3 regions of the Microbacterium sp. OVT16B genome follow, and region 1 is predicted to be linked to each of the others. Evidence: predicted binding sites of a transcription regulator. Region 1 holds the regulator's gene; each other region holds the start of a gene.
The links. The regulator HrcA, encoded in region 1, represses chaperone genes, less so after heat shock. The targets are predictions, from matches to a motif close to TTNGCACTCGNNNNNNNCGAGTGCNAA.
Positions count from the first base shown of each region.

Region 2: the regulator HrcA is predicted to act here: its motif matches at 1,821-1,847, upstream of groL (chaperonin GroEL).
Region 3: the regulator HrcA is predicted to act here: its motif matches at 1,627-1,653, upstream of groES (co-chaperone GroES).

Region 1 is NZ_JAHXZA010000001.1:1,761,353-1,766,870, reverse strand. It holds gene LC438_RS08335 (PhoH family protein) at 1-336, opposite strand, end outside; gene LC438_RS08330 (HIT domain-containing protein) at 401-748, opposite strand; gene LC438_RS08325 (16S rRNA (uracil(1498)-N(3))-methyltransferase) at 773-1,501, opposite strand; gene dnaJ (molecular chaperone DnaJ) at 1,505-2,620, opposite strand; gene hrcA (heat-inducible transcriptional repressor HrcA) at 2,659-3,687, opposite strand; gene LC438_RS08310 (carboxylesterase/lipase family protein) at 3,758-5,179, shown strand; gene hemW (radical SAM family heme chaperone HemW) at 5,169-5,518, opposite strand, start outside.
Region 2 is NZ_JAHXZA010000001.1:1,197,126-1,202,643, reverse strand. It holds gene groL (chaperonin GroEL) at 165-1,784, opposite strand; gene LC438_RS05625 (LytR C-terminal domain-containing protein) at 1,909-2,487, opposite strand; gene LC438_RS05620 (DUF3263 domain-containing protein) at 2,556-2,813, opposite strand; gene LC438_RS05615 (DUF2332 domain-containing protein) at 2,823-3,815, opposite strand; gene msrB (peptide-methionine (R)-S-oxide reductase MsrB) at 3,872-4,276, shown strand; gene LC438_RS05605 (nitroreductase family protein) at 4,273-4,827, shown strand; gene LC438_RS05600 (DMT family transporter) at 4,828-5,518, opposite strand, start outside.
Region 3 is NZ_JAHXZA010000001.1:3,003,734-3,009,251, forward strand. It holds gene LC438_RS14190 (ABC transporter substrate-binding protein) at 1-11, opposite strand, end outside; gene rarD (EamA family transporter RarD) at 156-1,091, opposite strand; gene groES (co-chaperone GroES) at 1,245-1,541, opposite strand; gene LC438_RS14205 (class I SAM-dependent methyltransferase) at 1,684-2,889, shown strand; gene LC438_RS14210 (hypothetical protein) at 2,890-4,080, opposite strand; gene LC438_RS14215 (hypothetical protein) at 4,126-4,590, opposite strand; gene tsaD (tRNA (adenosine(37)-N6)-threonylcarbamoyltransferase complex transferase subunit TsaD) at 4,587-5,518, opposite strand, start outside.

The DNA.
Region 1 (5,518 bases):
CTCGTCGATCGCGTCGACGTACTCCTTCTGACCGAGCGTCTTCGGACGGATCACCTTGCCGCGGGTGGAGAGGATCGCCTCGCCGAGCACCTCGCTCGGACGCGGGCCGCCGTCCTGACGCAGCATCCTGGCGGAGCTCGAGACGTCGCTCGGAGCGAGGTCGTGGCCGCGTCTGGTCATCGTGAGCAGCTCGTCGACGAGACGCTTGGCGTCGGCGACGGCATCGGCGTCTCCCGACAGCGTGATCTCGTTGCCGCGGACGAGCACCTGCACCTGCGGATGCTCCTTCTCCAGCATCCGCAGCAGCCGGTCCTGCGGCCCCAGCAGCTGCACCATGGCGACGCCGTCTGCGTAAATCTTCTCGACGGCGCTGCCGCGGTCGGGAGCGGAATCGAAATCGTCAGAAGCCAACGAGCTTGCTCTCCTCGATGTTGCCGAGCACATGGGCGTGCACGTGGAAGACGGACTGGCCGGCGCTCGCGCCGTTGTTGAAGATCAGGCGGTACTCGCCGTTCGCGTGCTCCTCCGCGAGCCGCCTCGCCGCGGCCACGATGTCCGCGAGGAGCGCGGGGTCGCCTGCGGCGAGCTCCGTGACGTCGCGGTACTCCTCGGTCTTCGGGATGACGAGGGCGTGCAGCGGCGCCTGCGGGTTGATGTCTCGGATCGCGAAGACCCGATCGGTCTCCAGCAGGATCTCCCCGGGGATGTCGCCGGTGAGGATGCGGGTGAAGATCGAGGGCTCGCTCATGCTCTCAGTCTACTGAGGGGACGCTCACCAGCGGCCGAGCGCCACCGACAGCACCGCGATCGCGGCCGGACCGGCCGTGGACGTGCGCAGCACCGTGTCGCCGAGCAGCACGCGCTCGGCACCCGCCGCGACGAGACGGTCCAGCTCCTCGGGGGCGATGCCGCCCTCGGGGCCGACGACGAGGATCAGGTCGCGACCGTCCGGTTCCCGCTCGGAGAGCCTGATGGTCGCCGTCGGGTCGAGCAGGAGCATCCGCGCATCCGCCGCGCGTTGCGCGAGCTGTCCCGTCGTGAGAGGCTCCGAGACCTCGGGGATCCAGGGCCGATGCGCCTGCTTCGCGGCCTCGCGCACGATCGTCGCCCAGCGCTCGCGCCCCTTGACGGCCTTGGGCCCGTCCCAGCGCGACACGCTGCGGCTCGCCTGCCACGGGACGATCTCGTCGACGCCGAGCTCGCAGGCCGCCTGGACGGCGAGTTCATCCCGATCGCCCTTGGCCAGTGCCTGAACGAGGACGATGCGGGGCGTCGGCGCGTCGTGGATCGCACGGTCGGACACGCGCACGTCCACCCGGGTCGGAGAGACCTCCTCGGCGACACCGGTGAGCCAGACGCCTGCACCGTCGCCGATCGTCACGGATTCGCCCACACGCAGTCTGCGGACGACCGCCGCGTGCTTCGCCTCCGCGCCGGTGAGCGACACGAGGTCACCGACCGCGGCATCGGTCGACGTCTCGACCAGGAAGTGCAGCGCCATGGCTCAGTGCGAGCGGAAGCGGTCGCGGAGCTTGGAGAACAGCCCCTGCTGGAACTGGGCGAGCTGCGGTCCCGGCGACTTCGCCTTCTTCGCGAAGTCCTCGATGAGCGCGCGCTGTGCGGAGTCGAGCTTGGTGGGCGTGACCACCTGCACGCCGACCCTGAGGTCACCACGCTGGGATCCCCGCAGCGGGGTGATGCCGCGGCCCTTGATCGTCAGGACGTCACCCGACTGGATGCCGGAGCGGATCTCCAGGTCGACCTCGCCGTCGAGCCCCTGGATCTTCGTGTCCGTTCCGAGGATCGCGTCGGTCATGGAGACCTCGAGCGTGGCGAGGAGGTCGTCGCCGTCACGGCTGAACGCCGCGTGCGGGCTCACCGTGACCTCGACGTACAGGTCGCCGTTGGGGCCTCCGGCCTTGCCCACCTCGCCGGAGCCCGGCAGCTGCAGTCGCAGCCCGGTCTCCACACCGGCGGGGATGTCGAGGGACACCGTACGACGCGACCGCACGCGCCCCTGACCAGCGCAGGTTCCGCACGGGTACGGGATCGTCGTGCCGTAGCCCTCGCAGGTGCCGCACGGCTGCGAGGTGATGACGTTGCCGAGAAGGCTGCGGACCTGACGCTGCACGTGGCCGGAGCCGCCGCAGATGTCGCAGGTGACGGGCGACGTGCCCTCCTGGCAGCAGGATCCCTGACACGTCTCGCACAGCACCGCCGTGTCGACCTCGATGTCGCGGTGCGCGCCGAACACCACGTCGCCGAGCTCGAGGGTCACACGCACGAGCGCGTCCTGGCCGCGCTCGCGCCGTGACCGCGGACGAGCGCCGCGCCCGCCGCCCTGCGCGGCGCCGAAGAAGGTCTCGAAGATGTCGCCGAAGCCTCCGAACCCGCCGAAGTTGCCTGCGGCGCCGTCTCCGCCGCCCATGTCGTACCGGCGTCGCGACTCGTCGTCGCTGAGCACGTCGTACGCGTGCGTGACGAGCTTGAAGCGCTCCGCCGCCTCCTCGCCCGGGTTCACATCCGGGTGCAGCTGACGCGCGAGGCGTCGATACGCCTTCTTGATCTCGTCGGTGGACGCCTCTCGGGATACCCCGAGAACCTCATAGTGATCCGCCACGATGGCCCTTCTCCGTGTGTGTTCGTTCGGCGGCCGCCTCAGCGGCTCGCCTCGTCTTCGTCGAGCATCCGCGACAGGTAGCGGGCCACGGCCCGCGCCGCCGCGAGGTTGCTCGGATAGTCCATGCGGGTCGGGCCCATGACGCCGACGCGCGCGGTGCCGCTCGGTGCGGCGTAGTTGCTGGCGACGATCGACGCCTCGCCAAGACCGAACGGAGCGTTCTCCGTGCCGATGCTCGCGGCGAGCCCGTGCACGTCGGTCTCCATCTCGCTCATCAGCCGCAGCAGCGTCACCTGCTCCTCGATCGCCTCGAGGAGAGGATGGATGCTGCCGCGGAAGTCCTGTTCGCGCCGGGCCAGCGTCGCGGCCCCCGCCATGACGAGGCGCTCCTGGCGGAACTCGCCCAGCTCGTCGATGATGACGGTCGCGAGGGCGCGCAGCGCGGCATCCGTCGTCGTGTCATCGGCGAGCAGGGTCTGCAGGCGCTCAGCGGCGTCGCTCACCGCACGGCCCGTGATCAGCGCGGACAGCCGCGCCCGCAGCACCGCCACATCGGCCTCGTCGAGCTCGATCGGGAGCGGGGTCATGCGCTGTGAGACGCCGCCGGCGTCGGTGACGAGCACGACGAGCATCCGGCTCGGCGCGAGCGCGACGAGCTCCAGGTGGGTCAGATGCGCGCGTGCGAACGACGGATACTGCGCCAGGGCGACCTGCCCCGTGAGCTGCGTGAGCACACGGACGGTGCGCGCCATCAGGTCGTCGAGATCGGCGGGGTCCGCGAGGAAGGACTCGATCGCACTTCTCTGAGCCACGGTGAGCGGCCGCAGTTGAGCCAGGTGGTTCACGAAGACGCGATACCCCTTGTCGGTCGGCACGCGCCCCGAGGAGGTGTGCGGAGCGGCGATCAGCTCCTCGTCCTCGAGCAGCGCCATGTCGTTCCGGATGGTGGCCGCGGAGACGCCGAAGGAGTACCGGTCGACGATCGTGCGGCTGCCGACGGGTTCGTGCGTCTCGACGTAGTCCTGCACGATCGCGCGCAGCACCTGCAGGCCTCGCTCTGTGACCATCTCACCCTCCCGCCTGGCACTCGGACCTATAGAGTGCCAATCCTATCGCGTGCACCTTAGGATGGCGCTCATGACCACGCCGTCCACCGCTTCCGTCAGCACCGGGGTCCTCCGAGGAACCGTCGAGGACGGCGTCCGTCGCTTCCTCGGCATCCCGTACGCCGCGCCGCCGTTCGGGGACAACCGGTTCCGCGCGCCACAGCCCGCTCCCGCGTGGACGGGCGAGCGCGACGCCGTGTCCTTCGGCCCCACGTCTCCCCAGCTCCCCTACTCCGGCGCGACCGGCGAGCTGCTGGGTTCGGTGCGTATCGACGGCGAAGACATCCTCACCGTCAACGTCTGGTCCCCGGTCGACGCCTCGGACGCGCCCGTGCTGCTGTGGATCCACGGCGGCGCCCTCGAACGCGGCACCGCCGCGCTCTCGATCTACGACGGCACGGGGTTCGCACGCGCCGGCATCGTCTTCGCCTCGATCAACTACCGCCTGGGCTCGGAGGGCTTCTCCGTGCTCGAGGACGCACCGCGCAACCTCGGCCTGCGCGACGCCGCGGCCGCCCTCGACTGGGTCCACCGCGAGATCGCGGCGTTCGGCGGCGACCCCGCGCGCGTCACGGTGATGGGCGAATCGGCGGGCGGCGCGATCATCGCCGGTCTCCTGGCCCGTCCGGAGTCGCGTGCGCTGATCGCTCAGGCGATCATCGAGTCCGGTCCTCTGGAGGCGCAGACACCGGAGAAGGCCGGGCGCGTCACCGCGCAGCTGGCGAAGCGGCTCGGCATCCGCGCCGATCGGGAGTCCTTCGCCGGCGTCGACCCCGACCAGCTCCTGCAGGCCCGTCGCGAGCAGGCGGCAGGCTCCTCACCCCTCGGGGGCGCGCCGGGATTCCAGTTCTCGATCGACCCCGACAGCCTCCCCCGGTCTCCCCACGAGGTGCTCGGCGAGATCGACACCCCGCTGCTCATCGGCAGCAACACCGACGAGTACCGGCTGTGGTTCCCCCCGGAGGCGCTCGCCGGCATCAGCAGGGCGAAGCTGCTGATCGCGCGTCTCGCGCTGCGCATCCCCGGCCGTGCGGTGGCCGCGTACCGCGCCGACTTCCCTTCGGCGTCGACCGGGGAGATCTTCGGACAGCTCGCGACCGATGTCATGCTCCGCGCTCCGCTCAGCCGCGTCGCGGCAGCGCGCCCCGCGGACACCCACGTCTACGAGTTCGCCTGGCCCAGCCCCGTGCGCGATCTCCGCGCCGCGCACGCGCTCGAGCTCGGCTTCGTGTTCGACCGGCTCGACGACCCCGAGACGCAGCGCATGGCGGGGACCGACGCTCCGCGCGAGCTCGCCGCCGACATGCACCGCGCGTGGGTCTCCTTCGTCACCACCGGCGACCCCGGATGGCCCGCTTTCGGCTCCGAGCGCAGGACGCGCCTGTTCGATGCCGTGACCACCACGGTGCCCCAGCGACGCACGATCGGCATGGATCTGCTCCCTAGTCGGTGAGCTCCCTGACGACCGCGTCGGCCAGCAGCCGGCCGCGGAGCGTCAGCCGAACGCGGCCGCGAACGGCGGAGGCAGGATCCACCAGACCGTCGGCGATCAGGCCGGCGACGCGGGCTCGGTTCCCTGCAGGCAGGTCCGCCACGGCGATGCCCTCGGCGAGACGGCTCAGCAGCAGCACCCGCTCCAGCATCCGCGATTCCTCATCAGGGCGCTCGGTTCCGGCAGCCGGGGACTCGGATGCCGCGAGCCGCTGCGCATATGCGGCCGGGTGCTTCACGTTCCACCAGCGCAGGCCCGCGACGTGACTGTGCGCCCCGGGGCCGAAGCCCCACCAGTCGC
Region 2 (5,518 bases), 560 kb from region 1:
CTGCCTGTTCCCGGGTGGAGGTTCAGTCACGCCAGTTCAGACGCTCCTGTTCCGACACATCGGTTCAGACACGCCAGTTCCGACACGTCTGTTTCGACACCCCCTGGAATGCAGAAACGCCCCGGCCGAGGCCGGGGCGTTTCTGTCAGTGCGGCTGGTGTGGATCAGAAGTCCATGCCACCGGACGGGTCGCCCATGGGGGCGGCGGCCTTCTCGGGCTTGTCGGCGACGACGACCTCGGTGGTGAGGAAGAGGCCGGCGATCGACGCCGCGTTCTGCAGAGCCGAACGCGTGACCTTGGCCGGGTCGATGATGCCCGCTGCGAACATGTCGACGTACTCGCCGGTCGCAGCGTTCAGGCCGTGACCCGAGGCCAGCTCGGCGACCTTGTTCGCGACGACACCAGGCTCGAGACCGGCGTTGAGAGCGATCTGCTTCAGCGGAGCCTCGATCGCGACGCGAACGATGTTCGCACCGGTCGCCTCGTCACCCGTGAGGGTGAGAGCGTCGAGAGCCTTGGTGCCCGACTGGATGAGCGCGACGCCACCACCGGGGACGATGCCCTCCTCGACGGCTGCCTTCGCGTTGCGGACGGCGTCCTCGATGCGGTGCTTGCGCTCCTTGAGCTCGACCTCGGTGGCCGCGCCCGCCTTGATGACGGCGACGCCGCCGGCGAGCTTGGCGAGGCGCTCCTGCAGCTTCTCGCGGTCGTAGTCGCTGTCGGTGTTCTCGATCTCTCGACGGATCTGGGTCACGCGACCCTCGATCTGCTCCGCCTCGCCCGCACCCTCGACGATCGTGGTCTCGTCCTTGGTGACGATGACCTTGCGCGCACGGCCGAGCAGGTCGAGCGTGGCGTTCTCGAGCTTGAGGCCCACCTCTTCGGTGATGACCTGTCCGCCGGTGAGGATCGCGATGTCCTGCAGCTGCGCCTTGCGACGGTCGCCGAAGCCGGGAGCCTTGACGGCGACCGACTTGAAGATGCCCTTGAGCTTGTTCAGCACGAGCGTCGCGAGAGCCTCGCCCTCGACGTCCTCGGCGATGATGACGAGCTCCTTGCCGTCCTGGATCACCTTGTCGACGATGGGCAGGAGGTCCTTGATGTTGGAGACCTTCTGGTTCGCGATGAGGATGTACGGGTCCTCGAAGACAGCCTCCTGGCGCTCCGGGTCCGTCACGAAGTAGGGGTTCAGGTAGCCCTTGTCGAAGCGCATGCCCTCGGTGAGCTCGAGCTCGGTGCCGAAGGTCTGCGACTCCTCGACGGTGACGACACCCTCCTTGCCGACCTTGTCGATCGCCTCGGCGATGAGCTCGCCGATCGCGGGGTCGGCTGCGGAGATGGACGCCGTGGCGGCGATCTGCTCCTTGGACTCGATCTCCTTGGCGCTGCTCAGCAGCTCCTCGGTGATCGCCGCGACGGCCTTCTCGATGCCGCGCTTGAGCGAGATCGGGTCGGCGCCGGCCGCGACGTTGCGCAGGCCTTCGCGGACGAGGGCCTGCGCGAGGACCGTGGCGGTGGTGGTGCCGTCGCCGGCGACGTCATCGGTCTTCTTGGCGACCTCCTTGACGAGCTCCGCACCGATCTTCTCGTACGGGTCGTCCAGCTCGATCTCCTTGGCGATGGACACGCCGTCGTTCGTGATGGTGGGGGCGCCCCACTTCTTCTCGAGCACGACGTTGCGGCCACGCGGGCCGAGGGTCACCTTGACCGCGTCGGCGAGGATGTTGAGGCCGCGCTCGAGGCCGCGGCGGGCCTCCTCATCGAAAGCGATGATCTTTGCCATGAGTTTTGTCGTCCCTCCTGGACGTAGACGTTGGGTTTAGCACTCAGAGTGAGAGAGTGCTAACGCCATTCTGGCACTCGACACCTTCGAGTGCAAGCCGCGAGGAGGGTGCGCCGCCGACCGATCAGGGGGCCGGAGTCTCCTCCGTGGTGGCCGGGGCGGAGGACGAGCGGTCGAGGCCGATGACGACGGTCAGCTGCTTGCCCCCGGTCTCGTTCATGGAGGCGTAGAAGTCGCTCTTCTGCACGTCCGCTCCGCCGATGAGGTTGGCGAGCCCGATGGCCGCGAGCTCGTCCGCGTCGTCGACGTAGTACACGGTCGTCGTGGCGAAGTCCTTGCTGGCGCTCTCGGTGGCGGAGACCTTGTCGGCGGTCCATCCGCTGTCGATGAGCTTCGCCCGGATCTGAGCCTCGAGGCCCTCCTCCGGAGTCGCGTTCAGGATCATCACCGAGTAGGCGGTGTCGACGACGCCGGTCTCGACCGGCGTCGGCGTCGACGACGGCACGGCCTCGGGGAAGAGCGTGATGCGGCCCATGACGACGAGCGAGCCGAAGATGCCTGCGATGATCAGCACCAGCGCGGCCACGAACGACCAGAGCAGCACGACCCAGCCGTTCATGCCGGGGGCTTCGGCGCGATGCGCTCCTACACGTCCTGCGGAGTGGGGGACGTCGTCGAATCGGTCACGAGTGGGCTTGGACACCACTCGATGCTAGCGGCACCCGCCTGTGCGTCCGCATCACGACGGGGGCGGCGTCCGAAACCGCGGACTCAGCCGACGAAGCCGGGAGTCCTGGCCGAGCGCTGCAGCGCACGGGACTCCCTGATCCGACGGAGCCTGCCGACGAGCATCGGGTCGTACGCCAGCGCGGCGTCGGAGTCGATCAGCCGACCGAGCAGCTGGTAGTAGCGCGCCGAGCTCATGCCGAGCTGCGCGCGGATCACTTCTTCCTTCGCGCCGCTGTGCCGCGGCCACACGGTCTCCAACGCGAGGATCGCACGATCGCGCTCGGTCATCTCTCCCAGCATGAGAACAGGTTAGATCGCCGCGACGCCATCGCCGCCGCGCCACTCCCACCATCGTCCGAGCGGATCAGCCGCGGCCCGCACCCTGCCGTCCAGCGCGACGACGAACCCGGTCCAGGATCCGTCGTCGACGGCGGGCTCCCACACGTCGAGCAGAGCCGGCGGATCGATGGTGATCCATCTGGCCGGGAGCGCGCGGATGGCCTCGACGAGCGCGAGCCTCTGCTCCCGGGGGATGTGCACCAGCACGCCGGGAGTGGTGATGACGAGCGTCGCACCGTCCGGCGCCTCCGCGGCGAGCGCGTCGATCCGCTCAAGGGCGTCGCCGGCGATGAGGTGCGGAGGGTCGGATGCGGCGATGTCGAGCGCCGCCGTGACGCGCTGCTCGCGCCCCTCCTCCCCCGGCCAGACGAGGCCCTGCAGCCAGCGGCGATCGCGTTCGTCGGACGCGTCGAGGGGCGCGAGGTCGATGCCGGCGCGCCACACGACCTCCGGCAGCCGCAGGGGTGGAATCGCACCCTCGACCACGCTCTCCAGCACGACGGCCGACCGGCCGTCCACCGGGTCGAGCGATCGCCGCAGCATCCCGTCTCCGTCGACGAATCGGTAGGAGTACCGGTCGGGATACAGGCAGAGCCCCGCCGAAGCGCCGATCTCGAGCAGCGCGATGGGGCCCTCGATCTCGCTGAGCACGGGGAGCAGCGGCGCGAGGCGGAGGGGCTCGTTGGTCTGGAGCCGTCTCGCCGTGCACTCCGCGACGATCTCCTCGGCATGCGCGAGCACGAACCCCCGCCAGGCGCCGTACCCGGTCAGATCCGCGCCGAGCATCCGCGTGACGGCGAAGACCAGCGGCGGCTGGCGACGGTTCTCGGGTATGCGCGACAGCACGTCACGCACCGCCGGGTCGCCGGCGACCCCGAGCGCCCACTCGGCGTAGAGATCGCTCCGACCTGGCGCCTCCTGCTCGGCGAATCGGGCGTAGCGCTCCTGCACGGCATCCGTCATCCGTCCATTCTGTCGCGGCGGACCCCGTTCACAGCCGGACGCGCGAGAATGGAGGCATGGCGTACAGCGTGGACAAGACAGAAGAAGAGTGGCGCGACGAGCTCGGCGCGGATCAGTACGCCGTGCTGCGTGAGGCGGCGACCGAGCGCGCCTGGACCGGCGAGCTGCTGGACGAGAAGCGCGCTGGCCTCTACACGTGCGGTGCGTGCGGTGCGGAGCTGTTCAAGAGCGGCACGAAGTTCGACTCCGGATGCGGGTGGCCGAGCTTCTACGAGTCCATCCGTCCGGAGGCCGTCGAGCTCATCGAGGACACGACGCTCGGCATGGTCCGCACGGAGGTGCGCTGCGCGCACTGCGGCTCGCACCTCGGGCATGTCTTCCCCGACGGGTTCGGAACGCCCACCGGCGACCGCTACTGCATGAACTCGATCGCCCTGAACTTCACCCCGGACGCCGAGTGAGCGCGCTGGAGGCGGTCCGCTCCCGTCAGTCCTGGTCCAAGGTCACCGAGCTCGCGCCCAACCGCGAGGAGCTGCTGCAGCTCGTGGCGGCCGCCGGACGCGTCGCCGACCACTCGTCGCTGCGCCCGTGGCGTCTGATCGAGCTCCGCGGCGCCGACCGCGAGGTGCTGGGTGCGGCGATCGCGAAGGCCGAGGGCGACAAGTCGCCGTCGTCCAAGCCGCTGCGCGCACCGCTGCTGATCGCCGTGGTCGCCAGCTACCGCAAGAGCGACAAGGTGCCGCGGTGGGAGCAGGAGGCCGTGGCGTCCGGTGTGGCCCACACGCTGAGCCTGCTGCTGGACGAGGCGGGGTGGGGCGTCCTGTGGCGCACCGGCCACTACACGCGCTCCAAGGCCGTCGCCAAGGCGCACGGTCTCGGCAAGGACGAGGAGCTGCTCGGCTGGCTCTACGTCGGCGGCAAGCCGGCGGGCAAGCGCCCCGGTCGGCGTAAGCCCGTCGACGCGCGCAAGCTCGTGACGCGGATGCCGAAGAAGAAGGACAAGAAGAAGTAGTCAGCGCGCGCGTCGACGCGGCACGGCCACGACGACCGATCCGACGGCGACGATGACCATCGCCGCGAGCTGCCAGAGAGCGGGACCCGCCTCCACCGGCCAGATCAGATCGATGACGACGGATGCCGTGAGCTGACCGAGCACGGAGCCGAGCCCCATCAGGAGCACCCCGGTGTGCGCGACGATGAAGGCCCCGAGCAGGATGTAGGCGAAGCCGAGGAATCCGCCGAGGTACAGCCACGGCTCGGCGGGCGGCGGCTGCGGCATCCCCCTGACGGCGATGCTGACGCCCGCGGCGAGCGCGAGGGCGACGGTCCCGGCGATGAAGCTCATCAGCGTCGCCGTGATCGGCGACTGCACGCGCTGCGCGAGCCTGCCGTTGGTCGCTGCCTGCCAGGCGATGCCGACCCCTGTCGCGAACGGCAGGAGGAGCATCCACAGCGGCGCGGTGGAGAGCACGTCGCCGGAGAGCGAGATGCCGACGGCGGCGAGGGCCAGCGCCCCTCCGAGGACCCGCCCTGGGGTCACCGCCACGACACCGGCCGGGCCGAATCCGATGCGGTCGAGCACCAGGCCGTGCAGCGTCTGCCCCGCGACGACGCCCACGGTGAAGAGCGAGACGCCGAGGACTCCGGCGGTGATGCCCTGGGTGGAGACGGTGAGCGCGCCGCAGGCACCGCCGAGCAGCATC
Region 3 (5,518 bases), 1.2 Mb from region 1:
AGTGCGTTCATGTTGCTCCCTTGGATATCTGAGCGTGGAATGCGACCACGATCGGGTGCTCTAACCCTAGAGCGTGGCAGGAGCGCGTAGTGGGTGCTTAGGTTTCGGTGCGTTAACGATCCGGCACCGGGTTCCGCCGTCGATGCACCCGAGGTTCAGACGAGTTCTGCAGGGCCGCTTCCACGGCTCCGCCGCCCCGCGAGGAGAAGGTCGGCCACGAACACGCCGATCGCGATCCAGACGAGGATGAAGCCCGCCCAGCGTGCGGGAGGCATCTCCTCATGCAGGAAGGCGACGCCGATCACGAACTGCATGATCGGGGTGATGAACTGGATCATCCCGATGATGGTGAGGTCGATCCGTCGTGTCCCCGCCGCGAACAGCAGCAGCGGCACCGCCGTCGCGACGCCGGCGAAGCCCAGCAGCAGTGCGTGGGGGACGCCGTTCGCCCCCATGGTGATGCCTGCGGGGGTGAAGGCCACCAGGATGAGCTGCACGATCGCGATGGGGATGAGCCAGAAGGACTCGAGGGTCAGACCGCTCACGGCATCCACCGCCGGTCCGATCTTCTTCTTGATGAGTCCGTAGATGCCGAAGGACGCGGTGAGCGAGAGCGCGATCCAGGGGAACTCCCCGTAGGCGACGACGATCACGATCACCGCGACGGCGGCGATGCCGATGGCCGCCCACTGCATCCGGCGGATCCGCTCGTGCAGCACGAAGACGCCCAGCAGCACCGTGGTGATCGGATTGATGAAGTAGCCGAGGCTCGTCTCCACCACCCGGTCGTTCAGGGTGCCGAGGACGAACACCTGCCAGTTCACGTAGATCAGCAGGCCCGCGAGCGCCGTGAGGCCGAGCAGCTTCGGCTGCCGGATGATGACGCCGAAGGCCTTCCATCCGCGTGTGACGGTGAGCAGGATCAGGCAGAAGACGAAAGACAGCAGCACACGCCAGGCGACGACCTCCCACGCGCCCGTGGGCACCAGCAGCAGGAAGTACAGCGGCAGCACGCCCCAGAGCAGGTAGGCGGCGACGGCGTAGACGGCCCCCGCGGTCTGGCCGGTGCGGGCGGGGGCGTCAGGGGTCACCGCACAACCCTATGCCCGTGGGCGGAGGCTGAGCGCGTGTTCACCCGCCACGACCGCGGTTCGGCAGGAATCGATCGCCGCGTGACTGCTCCGGACATGCAGAAGGGGTTCGGATGCCGAAGCATCCGAACCCCTTCTGCGATGTGCGCTGGATCAGCGGACGACGACCGCGAGGACGTCGCGAGCCGACAGGACGAGGAACTCGTCTGCGCCGAACTTCACCTCGGTGCCGCCGTACTTGCTGTAGAGCACGCGGTCGCCCACGGCGACGTCGAGCGGGACGCGGTTGCCGTTGTCATCGATGCGGCCGGGGCCCACGGCCACGACCTCGCCCTCCTGGGGCTTCTCCTTGGCGGTGTCGGGGATGACCAGGCCACTCGCGGTGGTCTGCTCGGCCTCGACCTGCTTGATGACGATGCGGTCCTCGAGCGGCTTGATGGAAACCGACACGGTCTACCTCTTCTTTCTTGACGCTGACACGAAAGACTTGTTCGCACTCTCAACCCGAGAGTGCTAATCCAGTCTAAGCGCTCAGCTGGCACTCATGCAATGCGAGTGCCAGCCGGGCACGACCTAAGCTGAACGGGTGGAGATGTCCGAGCTGCGCGCCCTGCTCACCCCCGACGGACTCGAGCTCCTCGACGCCCTCGGGCCGATCGAGTCGACGGGCGAGGCCGCCAGGGCCGTGTCGCGACTGCGCGCTGCGGGCCACTCCCCCGAACTCGTCTCGGCGGTCGTGGGTCAGGCCCACCTGCGCGCCAGGGCACGGGCGAAGTTCGGCGACTTCGCCGAGCGGATGCTGTTCACCCGCGCCGGCCTCGAGCAGGCGACGAGGCTGGGGGTCGCCGCACGGCACGCCCAGCGCATCCGCAGCGCCGGTCTGACGAGCGTCGCTGATCTCGGCTGCGGAATCGGCGGCGACGCCCTCGCCTTCGCCGGGGCAGGACTCGAGGTGACGGCCGTCGACGCCGACGAGGTCACAGCCGCGATCGCCGCGTACAACCTCGCGCCGTTCGGATCGGACGTGCGCCACAGCACGGCGGAGGATGCGTACCGGGAGCTGAGCACGGCGACCGCGCCCGCCGCTCGCGCGATCTGGATGGACCCCGCGCGACGCACCTCCGGGCACAGCGAGACCCGCCGCGTCTCGGCCGACGACTACTCACCGTCGCTGGACTGGGCCTTCGACGTGGCATCGCGCACGCCGACCGGCATCAAGCTCGGACCCGCGCACGATCGCGACAGCCTCCCCGCCGACGCAGAGGCACAGTGGGTGAGCGCGGACGGCAGTGTCGTGGAGCTCGTGGTCTGGACCGGTGTCCTCGCCAGAGAGGGCGTTCGCAGAGCGGCGCTCCTCATCCGCGGCGAGCGCTCCTACGAGCTCACCGCGGGCGCCGACGCCGAGGACGCGCCGGTGCGCCCGCTCGGCGCCTTCCTGCACGAACCGGACGGAGCCGTCATCCGCGCGCGGCTCATCGGCGACGTCGCCCGCAGCCTGGAGGCGGGCATGCTCGACGAGCGCATCGCATACCTCACCTCGGATGCGGCGCTCACGAGTCCGTTCGTGCAGTCGTTCCGCGTGCGCGAGACGATGCCCGCCAATCCCAAGGCGATCAGCGCGGTGCTCAAGAGGAACGGCATCGGCACCCTGGAGATCAAGAAGCGCGGCATGGACGTCGACCCTGCGGCCTTCCGCAGGAAGCTCGTGCTGAAGGGCGCGGAGTCGGCGACGCTGATCCTCACCCGCATCGGCGACGAGCGTCTGGCGATCCTCGCCGACCGGGTGTCTGCGGCCTAGTCAGCCGGCAGGGTCCACGGGGACCTGGACCTCGATCGGATCCCCCGACTCGGTGTCGATCACCACGAGCGATCCGCCGGTCGGACCCTCGGTGATCGTCAGGTAGGGCATGCCCCAGCCGGTGAACTCCACGGTCAGGGACCACGGCGAGTCATCCGCGTCTCCGGAGCTCAGCCGGATCGGCGCCTGCTTCCCGCTGTTGTCCGGCGCGGCGCATTTCGATGCAACCACGACATCGACGATCAGGCATCTCTCCATCGAGCCCGTGTCGGTGAAGCGGTCGGCGACCCACACGGGCTCTCCGCGGAAGTGTCCGATCAGGGACATCCCCGGCTGGTACCCCTCGTCGATGAGCGCCTGGGCACGCACCTTCTCCTCGCCCTCGAACTGATCGAGCATGGAATCGTCGTAGTTCCAGCGGTTGATCGCGACCATCACCTCGCCGGCGGTGGTCAGCATGCCCGTGGCGTTCACACTGCTCCCACCCATCGAACCGCCCTCGTCAGAAGGCACCGAGATCGACGCGTTCAACGGGAACGTGGCGAACTCGTCATCGGTGACGCAGTTGATGGAGGACTGCTCCCCCACATCGAGCGTCAGGCACGACTGCGGCTCCGGCGCGCTCTTGGTGGCGAACCAGACGAGGGCGTCTCCATCGCGCGCGACGGCGCGCAGCGAGCCGTCGTCGAACTTCTGCGCCGTGTAGAGCTCCAGCTTGCGCTCCACCTCCTCCGCGCTGAGCGGGATGTCGCTCGCACGCGGAGAGAACAGCGCCCAACCCGCGCCGAGTCCGATCGCCAGCAGGACGGCGGACGCAACGGCCACGGGCTTCCCGTGCGACCGCAGAGTCCTCCAGATGCCCGGCGCCGCCTCGTCTGCCGCGCTCTCGGTCATGGGCTCTTCGGCCACGGACGCCGCTGCGGTGCTCTCCTCGTCGAGGACTCCCCGCGTGACGGGAGGCTGCACCTCGCCCGCCCGCATGCCGTCCAGGCGGGCTCCGTCCACCGGCGCCGTGTCGCGGACCGCCGTCCGCGCGGAACGCTCCGCCGTGGCCTCGGGGCGGGCGCTCTCGCGGAGGGCGTGCTCGAGCTCGTGCAGACGCCGAGCCTCGGCATCCGTGAGCGACGCCTCGCGGCCATACGCCTTGCGCTGGAGCGCACGACGCTCCTCGCCGTCATGATCGTGCGGCATCGGCCCCCCTGATGACATCGATGTCCGGTCGGCGTCGAGCATCCGCTACCCGAACCTCTCGAACTGCAGACCGGCCCACACCAGCCAGCCCAGACTGTACGTCGTCGCCGCGAGGCCGAGCACGAGAGCCCACGTCGCGACGGCTCTGCTCTCGGCCGGACGCCGCAGCGACATGATCGCCGCGATCACGGCCACCACCGCGACCGGGATCACCCAGCCGACGAAGAACGAGGCGCACAGCGAGACGATCGCGGCGAGCAGCGCCCAGGGCGCGAGCCGCGTCTCGTCGACGGATGCGGGCGCTGCCGAGGGCTCCCACCCGTTGTATTCGTCGTCGTCTTCGAGGTGCGGCCCGCTGGCGACGACCGGCTCCACGGTCACCGGCCCGGTGGGCAGCTTCGTGTACGCGTCGCGTCTGGCGCCGGGGAGACGAGCAGACCCCGCCGGGCGCTCGACCTCGCCGCTGGGTCCTTCGATGCGGGCGCGCAGCCCGTCGTCCGGTGTGGTCATGAGCGCTCGGCCACCTGGATCTCCGTGACGGGGAGGGTCGAGTCGGCGCCGAAGGCGAGGGTCGACGGCCGCCGACCAGAGGAGATCAGCTCTGCGGCGAGCGCCGCGATCATGGCGCCGTTGTCGGTGCACAGCGACAGCGGCGGGATGCGCACCGTCACCCCCGCCTTCTCGGCACGGGCGAGCGCGACCTCGCGCAGCCTGCGGTTCGCGATGACGCCTCCGCCGAGCAGCAGTCGCGGGACTCCGAGATCCTCGCACGCCGCCAGCGCCTTCGTCACGAGCACGTCGACGACGGCCTCGCGGAAGCTCGCCGCCACATCGGCCACCGGCACCTCGACGCCATCGGCCTCGCAGCGCTCGACCCAGCGGGCGACGGCGGTCTTGAGTCCGGAGAAGGAGAAGTCGTAGCGGTGCTTCGCCAGATCGGACGCCTTGGACAGGCCACGGGGGAAGCGGATCGCGTTCGGGTCGCCGTCGGCCGCAGCCCTGTCGATCTCGGGCCCGCCGGGGTAGGGCAGAGAGAGGAGCCTTGCGACCTTGTCGAAGGCCTCGCCCGCGGCATCGTCCATGGTCTCGCCGAGCAGCTCGACGTCGGTCGTGAGGTCGCGGACGTGCAGGAGCGAGGTGTGCCCACCCGAGACGAGGAGCGCGATGGTCGGGTACTCCAGCGGCGCGGAGTCCGCCGTGAGGATGTCGGCCGCGATGTGCCCCACCAGGTGGTTGACCGCGTACAGGGGCTTGTCGATCGACACCGCGAGGCCCTTGGCCGCACCGACGCCGACCATGAGCGCCCCCGCGAGTCCCGGGCCGCTGGTGACCGCCACCGCGTCGAGATCCTGCAGACGGATGCCGGCCTCGTCGAGAGCCGCGTCGATCGACGGCTGCAGCGCCTCCAGATGAGCGCGCGCGGCCACCTCCGGAACGA